Regions from separate parts of the Paracoccus zhejiangensis genome, predicted to be linked through region 3. Evidence: riboswitches for the same ligand, from Rfam matches in the RefSeq annotation. Region 3 holds a riboswitch; each other region holds the start of a gene.
What was found. Region 3 has a riboswitch for thiamine pyrophosphate ahead of thiD (bifunctional hydroxymethylpyrimidine kinase/phosphomethylpyrimidine kinase). Riboswitches for the same ligand answer to the same signal wherever they lie in the genome.
Positions count from the first base shown of each region.

Region 1: another riboswitch for thiamine pyrophosphate. It lies ahead of thiC (phosphomethylpyrimidine synthase ThiC); the one in region 3 lies ahead of thiD (bifunctional hydroxymethylpyrimidine kinase/phosphomethylpyrimidine kinase).
Region 2: another riboswitch for thiamine pyrophosphate. It lies ahead of CX676_RS12925 (thiamine ABC transporter substrate-binding protein); the one in region 3 lies ahead of thiD (bifunctional hydroxymethylpyrimidine kinase/phosphomethylpyrimidine kinase).

Region 1 is NZ_CP025430.1:3,850,526-3,857,063, forward strand. It holds gene thiC (phosphomethylpyrimidine synthase ThiC) at 46-1,839, opposite strand; TPP riboswitch at 1,953-2,073, opposite strand; gene murJ (murein biosynthesis integral membrane protein MurJ) at 2,106-3,641, opposite strand; gene CX676_RS18740 ([protein-PII] uridylyltransferase) at 3,638-6,439, opposite strand; gene CX676_RS18745 (penicillin-binding protein activator) at 6,442-6,538, opposite strand, start outside.
Region 2 is NZ_CP025430.1:2,676,616-2,683,153, forward strand. It holds gene CX676_RS12920 (thiamine/thiamine pyrophosphate ABC transporter permease ThiP) at 1-1,373, opposite strand, end outside; gene CX676_RS12925 (thiamine ABC transporter substrate-binding protein) at 1,349-2,329, opposite strand; TPP riboswitch at 2,359-2,456, opposite strand; gene mutS (DNA mismatch repair protein MutS) at 2,523-5,159, shown strand; gene aroC (chorismate synthase) at 5,156-6,256, shown strand; gene CX676_RS12940 (fumarylacetoacetate hydrolase family protein) at 6,273-6,538, opposite strand, start outside.
Region 3 is NZ_CP025431.1:160,531-167,068, reverse strand. It holds gene CX676_RS20085 (glycosyltransferase family 2 protein) at 1-458, shown strand, start outside; gene CX676_RS20080 (glycosyltransferase family 2 protein) at 455-1,357, shown strand; gene CX676_RS20075 (glycosyltransferase family protein) at 1,354-2,571, shown strand; TPP riboswitch at 2,582-2,686, shown strand; gene thiD (bifunctional hydroxymethylpyrimidine kinase/phosphomethylpyrimidine kinase) at 2,752-3,555, shown strand; gene CX676_RS20065 (FAD-dependent oxidoreductase) at 3,552-4,535, shown strand; gene thiS (sulfur carrier protein ThiS) at 4,532-4,726, shown strand; gene CX676_RS20055 (thiazole synthase) at 4,730-5,494, shown strand; gene CX676_RS20050 (thiamine phosphate synthase) at 5,491-6,087, shown strand; gene CX676_RS20045 (HesA/MoeB/ThiF family protein) at 6,084-6,538, shown strand, end outside.

The sequences.
Region 1 (6,538 bases), on a different replicon from region 3:
ACCCGGACCTGCCCTCCGCCGCCGGCACGGGCCCGACACCTCCCCTCACTCCTCCCCCACCCTCACATAAACCTCCCCACCCTCCCGAAACTTCGCGGCCATCGCCTCCATCCCCTGCTTCTGCGCCTCCGCCCGAATGTCATGCGATATCCGCATCGAGCAGAACTTGGGCCCGCACATCGAGCAGAAATGTGCGACCTTGTGGGCCTCTTTCGGCAGGGTCTGGTCGTGGAAGCTGCGGGCGGTGTCGGGGTCGAGCGACAGGTTGAACTGGTCCTCCCACCGGAATTCGAACCGGGCGCGGGACAGGGCGTCGTCGCGGCGCTGGGCGCCGGGCAGGCCCTTGGCGAGGTCGGCGGCATGGGCGGCGATCTTGTAGGTGATGACGCCGGTTTTCACATCGTCGCGGTCGGGCAGGCCCAGATGCTCCTTGGGGGTGACATAGCAGAGCATGGCGCAGCCGAACCAGCCGATCATGGCCGCGCCGATGCCGCTGGTGATGTGGTCATAACCCGGCGCGATATCGGTGGTCAGCGGCCCGAGCGTGTAGAATGGCGCCTCGTGGCAGCAGTCCAGCTGCTTCTCCATGTTCTCCTTGATCTTGTGCAGGGCGACATGGCCCGGCCCCTCGATCATCACCTGACAGTCTTTGGCCCATGCGATCTTGGTCAGCTCGCCCAGGGTTTCCAGCTCGGCAAACTGGGCCTCGTCATTGGCATCGGCGATCGAGCCGGGGCGCAAGCCGTCGCCAAGCGAGAAGGACACGTCATAGGCGCGGCAGATGTCGCAGATCTCGTCGAAATGCTCGTAGAGGAAGCTTTCACGGTGGTGGTGCAGGCACCATTTCGCCATGATCGAGCCGCCGCGCGAGACGATGCCGGTCACGCGGTTGACGGTCATCGGCACCATATGCAGCCGTAAGCCGGCATGGATGGTGAAATAGTCGACCCCCTGTTCCGCCTGCTCGATCAGCGTGTCGCGGAACACCTCCCATGTCAGGTCCTCGGCGATGCCGTTCACCTTTTCCAGCGCCTGATAGATTGGCACCGTGCCGATCGGAACCGGGCTGTTTGGGATGATCCACTCGCGGGTGTTGTGGATATTGCGCCCGGTCGAGAGGTCCATGACCGTATCGGCGCCCCAGCGGATTGCCCAGACCATCTTGTCGACCTCTTCCTCCATCGAGGAGGTGACGGCCGAGGTGCCCATATTGGCGTTGATCTTCACGAGGAAGTTGCGCCCGATGATCATCGGCTCGGATTCCGGGTGGTTGATATTGGCCGGGATGATGGCGCGTCCCGCCGCGATCTCGGCGCGGACAAATTCGGGGGTGACGTAATCGGGGATGCTGGCGCCCCAGTCCTGACCGTCGCGGGGGCAGGGGGCGGGGTCGCGCAGCTGGTTTTCACGGATGGCGACGAATTCCATCTCGGGGGTGATGATGCCGGCGCGGGCATAGGCCAGCTGGGTGACGGCCTTGCCGTCCATGGCGCGCAGCGCGCGCGGCCGGACCGGGAATTCCGGGGTCAGCCGGTCGCCGGTGACATGGCCGTTATCCTCGGGCTGGACCGCGCGGCCATGATAGGCCTCGACATCGCCGCGCGCCGCGATCCAGCTGTGGCGCAGGGGGGCGAGGCCGCGGGTGATGTCGGCGGTGATCGCCGGATCGGTATAGGGACCCGAGCTGTCATAGACCGGCAAAGGCGGCTCTCCGGCGGTGGGATGAACCGAGATCTCGCGCATCGGCACGCGCAGGTCCGGGTGCAGCAGGCCGGGGACGTGGATCTTGCGCGAGGCGGGCAGTTCGTCGGTGGTGATCTTCGGGGTAGGGATGTTCATGCGCGGTGCTCCTCAAGCCGTTTACTCAAAAGGACACCAATCGAGTTCGGCCTGGGAAACAGGGGCCTTGCGGCCCCCTGTCGGCAAGGCAGGTGGGCGGGTTTGCCGCCCCGGTCTCTGCTCGCCTAGCTTCCTACGCCAGTATCAACTGGGTCAGGTTCAAAGGGTCGCATCACCGGGCATTGCCCCGTCAGCCTCTCAGTCCCCTTAGGCGGGACTCCCCTGCGTGGGTTCTGCTTATAGGAGAGTAGGTTTGTTGGAAAGGCCTATCGCCGCCGCCGCACCGCCGCCTTCAGTTCCGAGAGCTTGTAGGCGCCGGTCAGGAAGGCGAGGGTGAAATAGATCGCCGCCCCGCCAAGGACCAGCACGGCCAGACCGGGGATGCGGGCTACGCCTGCGGCGTCGAGCCAGCCCTCGATGAACCAGAGCGCCAGCGCCATCAGCGCCGAGGCCAGCACGATCCGGGGGGCGGTGCGGCGCAGGCGGTCATCGGCGCGGGCGGCCTGACCCATGGACCTCGTGCCCCACCACAACTGCCCGACCATCACCCATGCGGCGATCGTGGTGCCAAGCGCGGCGGCCAGAAAGCCCATCGGCCCCATTAGCCCGAAGGCCACCGCGGCATTCACCACCATGGAATAGAGCGCATAGCGGAACGGGGTCTTGGTGTCCTCACGCGCGAAATAGAGCGGTTGCAGGATCTTCTGCAGCACGAAGGCTGGCAGGCCGAGGGCATAGACCACCAGCGCGCGGGCGGTCTGCACCGTATCCGCGGCGGTGAACTGGCCGCGCTCGAACAGCGTGGCGACCATCGGCACGGCGATGACGGCGATGGCGAAGGCGGCGGGCAGGGTGAGGAACAGGCCAAACTCGGTCGCGCGGCTATAGGCCGACTGGCCGCCGGCCTCGTCACCCGCGCGCAACCTGCGGGCAAGCTCGGGCAGCAGCACCACGGCCACGGCCGCGCCGACGACGCCGAGCGGCAGCTGGTAGAGCCGGTCGGAATAGGAGAGCCAGGCGATCGCGCCCTCGAATTGCGAGCCGACCTGACGGCCGATCAACAGGTTCAGCTGCACCACGCCGCCGGCGAAAGCGGCGGGCAGGGCCACGGCCAGCAGCCGGCGCATGTCGGGCGAGAGGCGCGGGCGGCGGGGCAGGAAGGTCCAGCCAGTGCGATGGGCATCCCACCAGACCAGCCCCAGCTGGGCAATGCCGGTCAAGGGCGTGGCCCAGGCCAGCGTCAGGCCCATGTCCCAACCGCGATAGCGCGCCAGACCCATCGCCGCGATGAAGAGAAGGTTCAACAGCACCGGGGCGGCGGCGGCGGCGGTGAAGCGGCCATTGGCGTTCAAGACCCCCGAGACCATCGAGGCCATCGAGATCAGCAGGATATAGGGGAAGGTGATGCGGCCATACTCGACCGCCAGCGCAAACCGCTCGTCGCCCGCAAAGCCCGAGGCCATCAGCCAGACCAGTCCCGGCATGAAGATCATCGCCACGGCCGAGATCGCCAGCACCACCATGAACAGGCCGGAAAACGCTTCCGAGGCAAAACGCTGCGCCTCGGTCCGGTCCTCGAGCTTCTTGGCGAACATCGGTACGAAGGCGGTGTTGAAGGCGCCTTCCGCGAAGAAGCGGCGGAACATGTTGGGCAGCGACAGCGCGATCAGGAAGGCTTCGGCCACCGGCCCGGTCCCGAGCCAGGCCGCCATCAGGATGTCGCGGATGAAACCCGACACCCGCGATACCATCGTCCAGCTTCCCACCGAAAGGAAGCCGCGCACCAGTCCGGGTCTGCTCATGCTGTCGTGCCTGCCCTGTCCGCGCCTTGCTGGATCGCCGCGCGCAGTTTCTTTTCCAGCGCGTCGCGCTTGGCGTCGCTGAAGAGTTTCATCCCGAACATGTCCTTGACATAGAAGCTGTCCACCACCTGCGCCCCGAAGGTGGCGATGACGGCGCTGGCGATCTGGATATGGTTTGCCGCCAAGGTCCGCGTCAGGTCATAGAGCAGCCCCGGCCGGTCGCGGGTATCGACCTCGATGATCGTATAGATATCGCTGCCCTCGTTGTCGAAGGTGATATGGGTCGGGAAGCGGAACTCGCGCTCGCGCTTCCTGATCTTGTCGCGGTCGGCAAAGGCGTCGCGGGCCACCACTTCGCCCTTCAGCGTGCGGTCGATCATCTTGCGCAGACGCGGCAGGCGATCCTCGGCATAGGGATGGCCGTCGGCATCCTGCACCCAGAAGACTGCGGTCGCAAAACCGTCCTTGGTGGTATAGGTGCGCGCGTCTACCACGTTCGCCCCCATCAGCGACAGCGCCCCGCAGAGCCGCGAGAAGATGCCAGGATGGTCGGCCAGAACGAAGGTGGCGCGGGTGGCGTCGCGGTCGGTATCGGGCTTCAGGTCGATGCGGATCTCTTCGCTGCCGATGCCGTCCAGCAGCCCGGCAAAGACCGCCTGTGTCTCGGTCGGCAGGCCCGGCCAATAGCTGTCGTAGTGCCGCGCGATCTCGGAGCGGATGGCCTTGGCGTCCCAGCCCTTGGCGACCAGAAGGTGGCGCAAGCTGCGCTTGGCCTCGTTCTGGCGCTTGTCGCGGTTGATCTCTTCCAGCCCGCCATCCAGCGCGGCGGCGGTTTCCTGATGCAGCTTGCGCAGCAGCATCGCCTTCCAATTGTTCCAGGTATTCGGGCCGACGCCGCGAATGTCGCAGACCGTCAGCACCAGAAGCAGGTCCAGCCGCTTTCGGGTCTTCACCGCCTTGGCGAAATCCCTCAGCGTGCGCGGGTCGGCAATGTCGCGCTTCTGCGCCACGTCCGACATCAGCAGGTGATTGCGCACCAGCCATTCGACCGTCTCGACCTCTTCGGCGGAAAAGCCGAGCCGGGCCACCACCCGCCGCGCCAGCCGCGCGCCAAGGATCGAGTGATCCTCGGGCCGGCCCTTGCCGATGTCATGGAGCAGCGTCGCCAGATAGAGCACCCGGCGGTTGATCCCCTCCTGCATGATCTCGTGGCTGAGCGGCAGATCATCGGGATGCTCGCCCCGCTCGATCTCGGCCAGGGCCGCGACGCATTGGATGGAATGCTCGTCCACGGTGTAGTGGTGATAGACGTTGAACTGCATCATCGCCACGATCGGCTCGAATTCGGGGATGAAGGCCGACAGGACGCCCAGTTCGTTCATCCGGCGCAGCGCGCGTTCCGGGTTGCCGTGCTTCAACAGCAGATCGACAAAGATCCGCGAGGCCTCGGGATCGCTGCGCATGGCATCGTCGATCAGGTCGAGGTTCGAGGTGACCAGCCGCATGGCGTCGGGATGGATCAGTAGGCCGGTGCGCAAAGCCTCTTCGAACAGACGCAGGATGTTCAGCGGCTGGCTGAGGAAGTCCTTGTCATCGGCGATGGCGAGGCGGCCCAGCTCCTCGGTAAAGCCCGGGCGCAGCTTGCGGCGGCGGCGGAAGAGGCGGCCGAGGAAGGGCGCCTTGCGGACGTGATGGGCCTCGAGCGCGGTCAGGAAGACCCGCGTGACCTCGCCCACATTGGTGGCGTGGCGGAAATAGTCCTGCATGAAATGCTCGACATCGCGGCGGCCTTGGCCGTCGCGATAGCCCATGCGGCGGGCGACCTCGACCTGCATGTCGAAGGTCAGCTGATCGACCGGACGCCCGGCGATCAGGTGGATATGGCAGCGCACGGCCCAGAGGAAATCCTCGGCCTGCCAGAAATTCAGGTGCTCCTCGCGGGTGAAGAAGCCGAGATCGACCAGTTCCACCGCGCGGTCGACGCGGTGGATATACTTGCCGATCCAGTAGAGCGTCTGCAGGTCGCGCAGCCCGCCCTTGCCCTCCTTGACGTTCGGTTCCAGTACATAGCGCTGGCCGCCCTGCCGCTCGTGCCGCGCCTCGCGTTCAGCGAGCTTCGCCTCGACGAATTCCGGCACGGTCTTGGAGAAGAGATCGGCCCAGAGCCGCTCGCGCAGATCCTCGGCCAGCGGCGCATGGCCGGTGACGAGACGGTGTTCCACCAGCGCGGTGCGGATGGTCATGTCGCCGGCGCCAAGGCGCAGGCAGTCATCGACGCTGCGGATCGAATGGCCGATCTTCAGCTTCATGTCCCAGAGCATGTAGAGCATGGATTCGACCACGCTTTCCGCCCAGCCTGTGACCTTGTAGGGGGTCAGGAACAAGAGGTCGATATCGCTTTGCGGCGCCATCTCGGCCCGGCCATAGCCGCCGACGGCCAGCACGGCCAGACGCTCGGATTCGGACGGGTTGGGCTGCGGGTGCAGACGGGTGGTGGCGACGTGGTGGATGGCAGTGACGATGCCATCGGTCAGGCTGGCAATGGCGCGCACGGTCTCGCGCGCGGCGCGGGGATGGCTTTCGAAACCGGTGACGATATCGGCCATGGCCGATTTCCGCGCCTCGCCGAGGATGCGCACGGCGGCCGAGCGGATCTCGCGCGGGGTGGTCAGCGGCGCCAGTTCGGCATCGAGCGTCGGCAAGAAGCTGTCAGGATCGAAAATGGCATGCGCCCCGGGCAAGGCCGGGGCGCTCTGGACGGGCAGGCCGCCCGTGCGTGAGGGTCGTCTGGTCGGCAAGATCAGGACCCGAAGCCACCGAAGCCGCGCGGTGCCGGATCGAGGATCACCAGCTGGTTGCCGCGGATCGTCGCCACCGCCAGCGCGCGCTGGTTGGTG
Region 2 (6,538 bases), on a different replicon from region 3:
GCCGCCGCCAGCCCGCCGGCAAAGCCCAAGGGCCGGGCCAGACGCGGCAGGGTCAGATGGCGCAGCCGCGCCCAGCCCCGCAGGTCCAGCGACGCCGCCAGCCGTCCGTAGTCCTGTTCCAGCACCCGCGCCGCCGGGATCAGCGCGCGCAGGGCAAAGGGCAGCGCCATCACCGCGTTGATCGCCACCGTCACCGGCAGCGCCAGTTGCCCCGGCGTGATCCAGACCCGCAGGATCAGATAAAGGCCAGTACCCAGCACCAGCGGCGAGGCAATGATCGGCAGCATCCCGGCGGCCTCGATCAGCCGGGCGGGCCATCCCGCACTTCCCCGTGCGATGGCCAGCGACAAGACGAGCCCCAGCGCCAGCGTCAGCAGCGCCGAGACCAGCGCCATGATGACCGAGCGCCCCGCCGCGACCCAGACCGTCGCCTCCAGCGCCGGAAGGCGCGGCAGGCCGGCAAGGATCACGGTCAACATCGGCCATAGCAGGAAGCCCGCCGCCAGCGTGATCGCCAGCGCATCGCCCCCGCGCCGCCAGCCACCCGGCCCGCGCAACGATGCCGCGCTGTCCATGCCGGCGCCAAAACCCGCAGGGATGGTGAACCGGCTGGCCAGCGCCATGGCGCCAAGGCACAGCCCAACCTGCACCAGCCCCAGCGTCGCCGCGCGGCCCATGTCGAAATCGAAGCGGAAGGCCTGATAAATCGCCAGCTCGACCGTCGTGGCCTTCGGCCCGCCCCCCAACGCCAAGGCCACGGCGAAACTGGTCAGACAGACCAGGAACACCGCCAGCCAGACCCCGGGCAGCACCGCCCTGAGCATCGGCCGTTCCAGATGCCGGGTGATGTCGCGGGGTGCAAAGCCAAGGCTCTCGGCCAGCCGGAAGCGTTCGGCGGGGATCCCTTGCCAACCCTGCAACAGCAGCCGCACCGACAAGGGCAGGTTGAAGAAGACATGGGCGAGGATGACGCCCTGCCAGCCATAGATGCTGATCTCGGGCAGGCCGAGGGCACGAAGACCCTCGTTCAGCAGCCCGTTCCGGCCAAAGACCGAGATCAGCCCCATGATCGCGACGATCACCGGCAGGATGAAGGGCGCGCCCAGAAGCGTGACCAGCACCGAACGGCCCGGAAACCGCCGCCGCGCCAGCGCCCGCGCGACCGGGATCGCGAGCATGGCCGAAAGCGTGGCCGAAACGGCGGCCTGCCACAGCGTGAACCAGACCGCGCGCCAGTCCCACGGCCCCAGCCCCGAAAGCCCGCCGGCAAAGCTTGCCACCGCCGCCAGCGTGCCAAGGATCAGCCCGGCCAGCAGCGCGGCCGTGACCACCCCGCCAAGACCGGGTCTTACTGCGAGAACGCCGCCAGCCATTCATCCAGCGCCGGCCGGCGCAGCGCCTCGGCCTCGTCCTCGCTATAGAACAGGGTCTTGTCCGGTCGCGGCAGATCGCGCATCACCTGTGGCCAGTCGGCCTCGGGCAGTTTCGACGGCAGCGACCAGTTGGCATGGGGAATGACGCTCTGGAATTTGGGCGTCAGCACCCAGTCCATGAAGCTCTGCGCCAGTTCCGGCTGATCCGTGCCCTTCACCTGCGCCGCCACTTCGGTCAGGAAATAATGCCCCTCCGGGAAAATCGCGGCGTGCTTGGTTTTGTCGCCTTCGGCCTCGATGTGATAGGCGGGCGAGGTGGTGAAGGACAGCACCATATCGGCCTCGCCTTCGGTGAAGAGGCCATAGCTTTCCGACCAGCCCTTGGTCACGGTCAGCACCTTCGGCGCCAGCTTGGCCCAGGCCTGCGGCGCGCCCTCGCCATAGACCGACTTGACCCACAAGAGCAGCGCCAGACCCGAGATCGAACCGCGCGGGTCCTGGATGACGATCTTCAGATCCTCGGGCGCGTCCAGCAATTCGGCGAAGCTTTTCGGCGGATTTGGCGTGCGGGTCTCGTCATAGATGAAGGCGGTCTCGCTCCAGTTATAGGGCAGGAAGATGTCATCCTCCCAAGCCACGGGCAGAGACATATCCGAAGTGTCCTGCCCATGCTGCGCGAAAAGGCCAGAGGCGCGGGCGCGGGCCAGCACATCGGTGTTGAGGCCGAAGACAACATCGGCCTCGGTCCCCTCGCCTTCCATCAGGAGGCGGGGGAGGATGTCGCCGGTGACGAATGTCAGGTCGCAGCCGCAGATCGCCTCGAACCCCTCCTCGATCTTCGGACCCGGCCCCCATTCGCTGGTGACGTAATCCTCGGCATAGACGGTCAGCACCGGCTTTTCCTGCGCCAGCGCGGGGCTGGCGGCCAGCAGGGCCAGAAGGGCAAGGCGTTTCATCGCGACCTCCTTTGTCAGGGTTCCGAAAAGAAGGATCGCGAAACCTTCCCTCCGCCGGTGTGAGCCGGATCAGGTTCAACGGGTCCGCTATCGCGTCTCAGCCCTGTGGGCACCCCGAGGTGGCTGCAAATGTAGAGGTTCCACCGGCCAGCGCAAGCGGCTAGAAACGCCAGGAACGACAGGCAAGGCGCAGATGACTGACCAGCCCACTCCGATGATGGTGCAATATCTGGCGATCCGGGAGGCCAATCCCGGCGCGCTGCTGTTCTATCGCATGGGCGATTTCTACGAGATGTTCTTTGACGATGCGGTGGCCGCGGCCGCCGCACTCGACATCGCGCTGACCAAGCGCGGCACCCATCAGGGCGAGCCGATCCCGATGTGCGGCGTGCCGGTCCATGCCGCCGAGTCCTATCTGCTGACGCTGATCCGCAAGGGCTTCCGCGTGGCCATTGCCGAGCAGATGGAGGACCCGGCCGAGGCCAAGAAGCGCGGTTCGAAATCTGTGGTCGCCCGCGATGTCGTGCGGCTGGTCACCCCCGGCACACTGACCGAGGAATCGCTGCTGGAGGCGCGCCGCCACAACTTCCTCGCCGCCTTCGCCACGGTGCGCGAGGAGTCGGCGCTGGCTTGGGTCGATATTTCCACTGGCGCCTTTCAGGTGATGGAATGTTCGCTGCCCCGCCTTGCCCCGGAACTGGCGCGGCTCGCCCCGCGCGAGCTTCTGGCCGTCGAGGGTGCGGACCTTGACGATCTGGCGGCGGATGCCGGTGCGGCGCTGACCGACCTGCCGCCCGGTGCCTTCGACAGCGGCGCGGGGGCGCGGCGGCTGTCGGCGCTTTACGGGGTCGAGACGCTGGACGGGTTCGGTGCCTTCACCCGGGCCGAGCTGTCGGCCATGGGCGCGATCGTCGACTATCTGGACATGACGCAAAAGGGCAAGCTGCCGCTGCTGCGCCCGCCTGTCCGCGAACGCGCCGGCGGGGCGATGCAGATCGACGCCGCCACGCGTCGCAACCTCGAACTGACGCAGGCCCTGTCGGGTGGGCGCGAGGGGTCGCTGCTGTCGGCCATCGACCGCACGGTGACGGCGGCGGGGGCGCGTCTGCTGGAACGGCGGATCAGCGCGCCGAGCCGTGATCTGGCGCTGATCCATGCAAGGCAGGATGCGGTGACGGCGCTGGTCGAGGATGCCCGCCTTGCCGCCGACCTGCGCGATGCCCTTTCGCGCGTGCCCGACATGGACCGCGCGTTGTCGCGGCTGGCGCTGGACCGGGGCGGCCCGCGTGATCTCTCCGCCATCCGCGCCGGGCTGACCCAAGGCGCCGGGATCGCCGCCCGCCTGCCCGAGGACGCGCCGCAGGTGCTGCTGGATGCCGCCCGCGACCTGACAGGCCATGACGAACTGATCGACCTGCTGGATGACGCATTGGTGGCCGAACCGCCGCTGCTGGCCCGCGATGGCGGCTTTGTCGCCCCCGGCCATGAGGCCGATCTGGACGAAACCCGGCGGCTCAGGGACGAGGGCCGGGGCGTCATCGCCGGGATGCAGGCCGATTACATCGCGCTGGCGGGCGTTCAAAGCCTGAAGATCAAGCACAACAACGTGCTGGGTTACTTCATCGAGACGACCACAACCCATGCCGAGAAGATGCTGGCCCCGCCGCTGAACGAGACCTTCATCCACCGCCAGACCACCGCCAACCAGATCCGCTTTACCACCGTCCCGCTGTCGGAACTGGAAACCCGCATCCTGAACGCCCGCGACCGGGCGCTCGAGATCGAGCGCGGCATTTTTGAACGCCTGCGCGGCGCGGTTCTGGATCAGGCCGCCGCCATCGGTCAGGCGGCGCGGGCCTTGGCCGAGATCGATCTGGCTGCCGCCTTTGCCGATATCGCCACCGGCGAAAGCTGGTCGCGCCCGCGCGTCGATGACAGCCGCGCCTTCCTGGTCGAGGGCGGGCGGCATCCGGTCGTCGAACGCGCGCTGAAGCGCAAGGCCGAGGGGTTCGTCGCCAATGACTGCGACCTGACCACCGGCGAGACCCCGGCGATCTGGCTGCTGACCGGGCCGAACATGGCCGGCAAATCGACCTTCCTGCGCCAGAACGCGCTGATCGCGGTGCTGGCACAGGCCGGCGCCTATGTCCCGGCCCGCCGCGCCCATATCGGCATGGTCAGCCAGCTGTTCAGCCGGGTCGGCGCGGCAGATGATCTGGCGCGCGGACGCTCGACCTTCATGGTCGAGATGGTCGAGACCGCCGCCATCCTCAATCAGGCCGACGATCATGCGCTGGTCATCCTCGACGAGATCGGGCGCGGCACTGCAACCTGGGACGGGCTATCGATTGCCTGGGCGGTGATGGAGCATCTGCACGGCGCCAACCGCTGCCGGGCGCTGTTCGCCACCCATTACCACGAGATGACGGCGCTGTCGGCGCGGCTCGACGGGGTGGAAAACGCCACCGTCGCCGTGCGCGAATGGGAGGGCGAGGTGATCTTCCTGCATGAAGTCCGAAAGGGCGCCGCCGATCGCAGCTATGGCGTGCAGGTGGCGCGGCTGGCGGGCCTGCCGGCTTCGGTCGTCGAGCGCGCGCGCGAGGTGCTGACCGCGCTGGAATCGGGCGAACGCGAGGGGGCAGCCCGTCCGGCCGCGCTGATCGACGACCTGCCCCTCTTCCGAGCGGCCCCTGCGGCCCCTGCCCCGGCAAGGGCCAAGGAAAGCCCGGTTGATGCGCGCATCAAGGCCATCCATCCCGACAGCCTGACCCCGCGCGAGGCGCTGGACCTGATCTACGAGTTGAAATCCCTGACCGGAGAGACCGCATGAGCTACAACACCTTTGGCCGCGAATTCCGGTTCACCACCTGGGGCGAAAGCCACGGCCCGGCGCTTGGCGCGACCGTCGATGGCACGCCGCCGGGCGTGCCCCTGGACGAGGCCTTCATCCAGCAGTTTCTGGACCGCCGCCGTCCGGGGACCAGCAAGCACACCACGCAGCGGCGCGAGGCCGACCAGGTGCGCATCCTCTCGGGCGTGTTCGAGGGCAGGACCACCGGCACGCCGATCCAGCTGATGATCGAGAATACCGACCAGCGCAGCAAGGATTACGGCGATATCGCGCAGGCCTATCGCCCGGGCCATGCCGATATCACCTACCAGCTGAAATACGGCCATCGCGACTATCGCGGCGGCGGGCGTTCCTCGGCGCGCGAGACAGCGGCGCGGGTCGCCGCCGGGGGCGTGGCCCATGCGGTGCTGCGACAGATGCTGCCCGACCTCAGGATCACTGGCTATATGGTGCAGATGGGCGCGATGCACCTGGAGCGCGGGCGTTTCGATCGCTCGGCCATCGACGAGAACCCGTTCTTCCTGCCCGATGCCACGGCGGCGGATGCCTGGGCAGATTATCTCGATGGCATCCGCAAGGACCAGAACAGCGTCGGCGCGGCGGTCGAGGTGCTGATCGAGGGCTGCCCGCCGGGTCTCGGCGCGCCGGTCTATGCCAAGCTGGACACGGATCTGGCCGCGGCGATGATGTCGATCAACGCGGTGAAGGGGGTCGAGATCGGCGAGGGCATGGCCGCCGCCGCCCTGACCGGCACCGCCAATGCCGACGAGATCCGCATGGGCAATGACGGCCCGATCTTCCTGTCGAACCATGCCGGCGGGATTCTGGGCGGGATCTCCTCGGGTCAGGACATCGTGGTCCGCTTCTCGGTGAAGCCCACCAGTTCCATCACCACGCCGCGCCGCTCGATCAACGCCAAGGGCGAGGAGATCGACCTGATCACCAAGGGCCGCCACGATCCCTGCGTCGGGATCCGCGCCGTGCCGGTGGCCGAGGCAATGGCGGCTTGCGTGATCCTCGACCACCTGCTGATGGACCGGGCGCAGACCGGCGGGGTGCGCGGCCAGATCGGCTGAAGAGAGGGCGGAACGCTCAGACGATCAGCGCACTCAGCGGCGGCAATCCGTCCACCTCCGCCTCGATCCGGTCCCCGCGCTGCAGGGCACTGACGCCGGCGGGCGTGCCGGTCATTACCAGGTCGCCCGGCATCAGCCGGTAGAGGGTCGACAGGAAGGCCACGATCTCGGCTTCGGAAAAGATCATCTGGTCGAGCCGGCCGTCCTGCCGCACCGCCCCGTTGACGGTGAGCCGGATGCCGGGGCCGGCAGGGGCCGAGGACAGCGGCGCGACCACCGCAG
Region 3 (6,538 bases):
TCAGCCATAACGAGGATGCCGAACTGGACCACCGGCTGCGCGCGGCGGGCGGGCGGATCTGGATGGCGGGCGACCTGCGGCTGGATTACCAGATGCGGCCCGGGTTCCGGGCGCTGGCGCGGCAATACTGGAACTATGGCCGGGGCCGGGCGCGCACGGTGCTGAAGCACCGGCTGAAGCCCCGCCTGCGGCAACTGGCCCCGGCGGTGAACCTTGTCCTGCTGCTCGTCGGCGCGGCGCTGTTCCTCGCGGGTCTGATAACCGGCCTCGGCTGGCTGACTGCACTTGGCGCGATCTGGCCCGCGCTTTACGCCGGCGTCCTGCTGACCGCCTCGCTCTGGATGACCAGGCGCCATCGCGACCCGGCGGGCCTCTGGGCCGGGCCGGCACTCGCTGCCATGCACCTGCCCTGGGGGGCGGGGTTTCTGACCGGTATTCTGAAGGGAGCCACCCGATGACCACCAAGATCGACATCCTGATGTGCACCTTCCGCCGCCCCGCCGTGGCCGAGGCCATTGCCACGCTGGCGCCCCTGCGCCTGCCGCCCGACAGCGACGTGCGGCTGGTCATCGCCGATAATGACGATACCGACAGCGCAAGGCAGGTGGTGGCCGAGGCCGCCGGTGCCCTGCCCTATCCCTGCCAGTACATCCACGCCCCTGCCCGCAATATCTCGATCGCGCGCAATGCCTGCCTTGATGCCGCCAGCGACCGGGGCGCGGACTGGATCGCCGGTCTCGATGATGACGAGGCCGTGCATCCCGACTGGCTGGTCGAGATCATGGCCGTGGCCCGGCAGGCCGATGGCGCCTTCGGCAAGGTGCTGGCGCAATACCCCGAGGATGCCCCCGACTGGCTGAGCCGCCTCGATTTCCACTCCACCCATCCCGAGCGGACGCCACAGCCGATCCGCACCGGCAACAGCGGCAACGTGGCGCTGCGCTGGCAGGGCACGCCCTGGCAGGATGAGCGCTATGACCTGTCGCGCGGCCAGTCGGGCGGCGAGGATACCGAGTTCTTCCTGCGCCTGACCGGCATGGGCGCGCGGATGCTGCCCGCCCCTCGCGCGATCCTGACCGAGCCGGTGCCGCCGGCGCGGCAGACGCTGGACTGGCTGGGGCTGCGGCGCCACCGCATGGGCCAGACCCATATCGTCACGGCCGAGACCCCGACCGAGCGCACGCGACTATTCGTCACCGCCTCGGCCAAGGCCACCTATTGCCGGTTGCGCGAAAAGCTGGCGGGCGACGAGACCGGACGCATCTTCTGGTACCTGCGCGGGCAATTGCATCGCGGCGTGATCGCGGGCCTGCGCGACGTGACGCCGCCGCAGCTTTACGGCAAGGACCCGGTATGAGCCCTGCGCCTTCGGACCTTGCCGGGCTGCCGGTCGCCGTCTTCGGCATCGATCTGGCCGAGCCGGCCCAGATCCGCCGCATCCGTTCGCTGATCGCGCTTGGCTGCGACGTGACCTCGTTCTGCCAGCGGCGCGAGGGCAGCCCGGAGTTCACGCCGGACTGGCTGAACATCGATCTGGGGCTGGTCCGGCATGGCGACATCCGCGGACGGGCGCGGGCGGCGGCGCGTTCGGTGCGGCTGGCGCTGGCGGGATGGCGGCAGCTTGCGGATGCGCAGGTGATCATCGCCCGCAATCTCGACATGGCGCTGATCGCGCTGGCGGCGCGGCGGCTGGCGTCGATCCGCGCGGGCAAACGCCCGGCCCCGCTGGTCTATGAATGCCTCGACATCCACGACCTGATGACCCGCCCGGGCCGCGCCGGGCAGATCATGCGCCGGGCCGAGCGTCATGTGCTGGCGCAGGCGGCGCTGCTGGTGGTCAGTTCCCCCGGTTTCATTCGCGAGTATTTCAAGCCCATACAGGGCTATGACGGTCCGGTCGCCGTGGTCGAGAACAAGCTGTGGCTGGGCCTCGACCCGGTCAGCCGTCCGGCCCGACCCCTGCCTGAACCCCGTGCCGAGGGCGCCCCCCTGACCATCGGCCTCGTCGGCTCGATCCGCTGTCAGGCCTCGATCGATCTCTTGATGCAGACCGCCGACCTGATGGGCGACCGCTTGCGGGTCCGCATCTCGGGCGCGCTGCACGACCACGCGCTGAGCGGCTTTCATCAGGCGGTCGCCGCCCGTCCGAACGTCGAGTGGACCGGCCCCTATGCCTATCCGCAGGGACTGGCAGGGGCCTATGCCGGCTGCGATCTGGTCTGGTCCCAGGACATGTGGCAGCGGGGCACGAATTCCGACTGGTTGCTGCCGAACCGCATCTATGAGGCCAGCTGGTGCGGCTGCCCCTCGGTGGCGCTTGCAGAGACCGAGACCGGGCGGCGCATCCGCGCGGACGGGCTTGGCCATGTTATCGAGACCCCCACCCCCGAGGCGCTGGCCGCCCTCCTGTCACGCCTGACGCCCGAAGACCTGGCCGAGGAGCGCGCCGCGCTTCTGGCCCGCCCCGAGGCACATTTCGTACAGGCCGCCGAGGACGTGCTGCCCTTCCTCGCCCCGGCCCGTCCGGTCCCGCCGACAACCCCCCTTGCCCATCCCCGGCTTTCCCACTAGCTTCCGCCGCACTTACTCGTTGGGGTGCCCCGCTTGACCGGGGCTGAGAGGCGAATGCCGACCCATCGAACCTGATCCGGTTAATACCGGCGGAGGGAACGGGTAGCTTGACGATGCCGGGCGGATCATCCCCCTGCGCTTGTCTTCCCCCAAATCCATCCGTCGGTCGAAGGGGGCGACGTGACGGATATAGCTTTGACCATCGCAGGCTCGGACAGCGGCGGTGGCGCGGGAATTCAGGCCGATCTGAAAACATTTTCTGCGCTTGGCACCTACGGCGCCAGCGTGCTGACCGCCATCACCGCGCAGAACACCCGCGCCGTCACCGCCGTGGAAACCCTGTCGCCCGCGCTGATCCGGGCGCAGATGGAAGCCGTCTTCGACGATCTGCCGGTGAAGGCGGTGAAGATCGGGATGCTGGGTGATCCTGTGGTGATCCGCACCGTGGCCGAGGGGCTTGCGGGGCGCGGTCTGCCGGTGGTGCTCGACCCGGTGATGGTGGCGAAATCCGGTGACCGGCTGCTGGCCGCCGAGGCGATCGCGGCGCTGCGGGGCGAGCTGCTGCCGCTGGCGACCGTGCTGACCCCGAACCTGCCGGAAGCGGGCGAGCTGCTGGGAGCGGAACCCGCCGCCGACCTGACGGCGCGCGAGGCGCAGGGCCGGGCACTTCTGGCGCTGGGGCCGGACTGGGTGCTGATGAAGGGCGGCCATGACGCGGGCGAGGTCTGCACCGACCTGCTGCTCGGACCCGAGACCCATCGCCTGACCGCCCCCCGCATCGCCACCCGCAACACCCACGGCACCGGCTGCACCCTCTCTGCCGCCATCGCTGCCGGACTGGCGCAGGGACTCTCCGTGCCCAAGGCGGTGACCCGCGCCCATGCCTACCTGCAGGGCGCCATTGCCGCTGCCGACCGGCTGCGGATCGGGTCGGGCCACGGGCCGGTGCATCATTTCCATGCGCTCTGGGGGGCCGGGGCATGAGCGGCATCCGCATCCTTGGTGCCGGGGTGATGGGCCTGACGCTGGCCACCGAACTGACCGCGCGCGGCCATCAGGTCGAGCTGGTCGATCCCGAACCCACCCCCGGCCCGCATGGCTGTTCCTTTTGGGCGGGCGGTATGCTCGCCCCTTATTGCGAGGGCGAATCCGCCGAGGAGCCGGTGGAGCGGCATGGCCTTGGGGCGATTGGCTGGTGGCAGCGTCATGCCGGCGGCGTCAGCCGGCAGGGCACGCTGGTCCTCGCGCTGAACCGCGACCGGGGCGAGCTTGCCCGCTTCGCCCGGCGCAGTCGCGGCCACCGGCTGCTGGACGGCGAGGCCATTGCCGCGCTGGAACCGGACCTTGCCGGGCGCTTCACCTCGGGTCTGTTCTACGAGGCCGAGGCGCATCTGTCGCCGCGTGATGCGCTGACGGAATTGCGCCGCCGGCTCGAGGCGAAAGGAGTGGCGGTCCACCGCGCGCCGCCCGCCACCAAACCCGACCAGCTGATCGACGCCCGCGGCCTTGCCGCCCGCGATGCCCTGCCCGACCTGCGCGGTGTACGGGGCGAGATGATGGTCTTGCGCTGCCCCGGCGTGACGCTGAACCGCCCCGTCCGGCTGCTGCATCCGCGCATCCCGCTCTACATCGTGCCGCGCGGCGATGGCGTCTTCATGCTGGGCGCAACGATGATCGAAAGCGACCGGCGTGGGGTGGTGACGGCGCGCTCGGTGCTGGAACTCCTCTCCGCCGCCTATGCGCTGCTGCCCGCCTTTGGCGAGGCGGAACTCTTGGAAACCGGCGCCGATGCCCGCCCGGCCTTTCCCGACAACCTGCCCCGGCTGCGGCGTGTCGGTTCGACCCTCTACGCCAACGGGCTCTACCGCCACGGCTTCCTGCTGGCCCCGACCGTCGCTGCGATGGCGGCGGATCATCTGGAGCGCGGCATCATTCCCGAGTTCATGGACGAGGTTTTTGCATGATGATCACCCTCAATGGCGAGCCGCGGGCGACCGAGGCCGCGACGCTGGCCGATCTGCTGGCCGATTGCGGCTTTGGTGCCAAGGTCGCCACCGCCCTTAACGGCGATTTCGTCCCTGCAGCCCTGCGCACCACCACCCCGATCGCCGAGGGCGACCGGATCGAGGTCGTCGCGCCGATGCAGGGGGGCTGAGCCATGCCGGTCTTCTATGGCACCACGGTCGACAGCGCGCTGATGCTGGGCACGGCGCAATATCCCTCGCCCGCGATCCTGGCCGAAGCCTTCCGCGTCTCGCAGGCGGGCATCGCCACGGTCAGCCTGCGCCGCGAGGCGGGCGGGGGTCAGGCCTTCTGGGACATGATCGCCGGGCTCGGCACGCGCATCCTGCCCAACACCGCCGGCTGCCATACGGTCAAGGAGGCCGTCACCACCGCCCATATGGCGCGGGAACTCTTTGCCACAAGCTGGATCAAGCTCGAGGTCATCGGCCATGCCGACACGCTGCAACCCGATGTTTTCGGACTGGTCGAGGCCGCGCGCATCCTGACCGAGGACGGATTCGAGGTCTTTCCCTATTGCACCGAGGATCTGACGGTCTGCGGACGTTTGCTCGAGGTCGGCAGTCAGGTGCTGATGCCTTGGGGCGCGCCGATCGGCTCGGGTCTGGGGCTGAACAATCCCTATGGCCTGCGCAGCCTGCGGGCGCATTTCCCCGATGTGCCGCTGGTGGTCGATGCCGGGGTCGGCCTGCCGTCCCATGCCGCGCAGGCCATGGAGATGGGCTTTGACGCCGTGCTGTTGAACACCGCCGTCGCCAAGGCCGGCGATCCGGTCGGCATGGCGCGGGCGATGGCACTGGCGGTCGAGGCCGGGCGCGCGGCCTTCGAGGCGGACCCGATGGAGCCGCGCGACATGGCCGCGCCATCCACCCCCGTTCTCGGAAAGGCCTTCCTCGCATGACCCTGCCCCGCTTCTATCCGATTTTTGAAACCGCCGACTGGATCGGGCGGATGCTGCCGCTTGGCGTGAAACTGGTGCAGCTTCGGGTCAAGGATCGACCTGACGCCGAGACCCGCGACGAGATCCGCCGGGCGCAGGCCTTGTGCCGCGCGGCGGGGGCGCTGCTGGTCGTCAATGACCACTGGCAGATCGCCATCGACGAGGGCTGCGACTGGATCCATCTCGGGCAGGAGGATCTGGACAGTGCCGACCTCTCGGCCATCCGCGCCGCCGGCATCAGGCTCGGCGTCTCGACCCATGACGAGGCGGAACTGGCCCGCGCGCTGGCGCTGACGCCCGATTACATCGCCCTCGGCCCGGTCTGGCCCACGATCCTGAAGAAGATGAAATGGCACCAGCAGGGCGTTGAAAAACTGACCGAGTGGAAGGCGCGGACCGGTGGCATTCCCCTGATCGCCATTGGCGGGCTCAGCATCGACCGCGCGCCCTTGGCCTTTGCCGCCGGGGCCGATGTTGTCTCGGCCGTGACCGACATCACCCTGAACCCCGACCCCGAGGCACGGGTGCGCGACTGGCTGAAGGCCACGGCATGAACCGCTATGCCCGCCAGATGATCCTGCCCGAAATCGGCGCCGAGGGTCAGGCGCGGATCGCTGCGGCGCATCTGCTGGTCGTCGGCGCGGGGGGTCTTGGGGTTCCCGCGCTGCAATACCTTGTGGGTGCCGGCATCGGACGGATCACGCTGATCGATCCCGACCGTGTCGAAGAGACGAACCTGCACCGCCAGCCGATCTATGGCCCTAGCCTCGGCCAGCCCAAGGCCGAGGCCGCCGCCGGTTTCGCCCGCGCGCTGAATCCCGGGGTGGCAGTCACCCCGCTGGTCGCTTGGCTGACGCCGGAAAACGCCCCGGCACTGGTCGCCGGTGCCGATCTGGTCCTCGATTGCGCTGACAGTTTTGCGGCCAGCTATGTCCTGTCGGACCTCTGCCTTGCGCTGCGAAAACCGCTGATCTCGGCTTCGGCGCTTGGCATGTCGGGCTATGT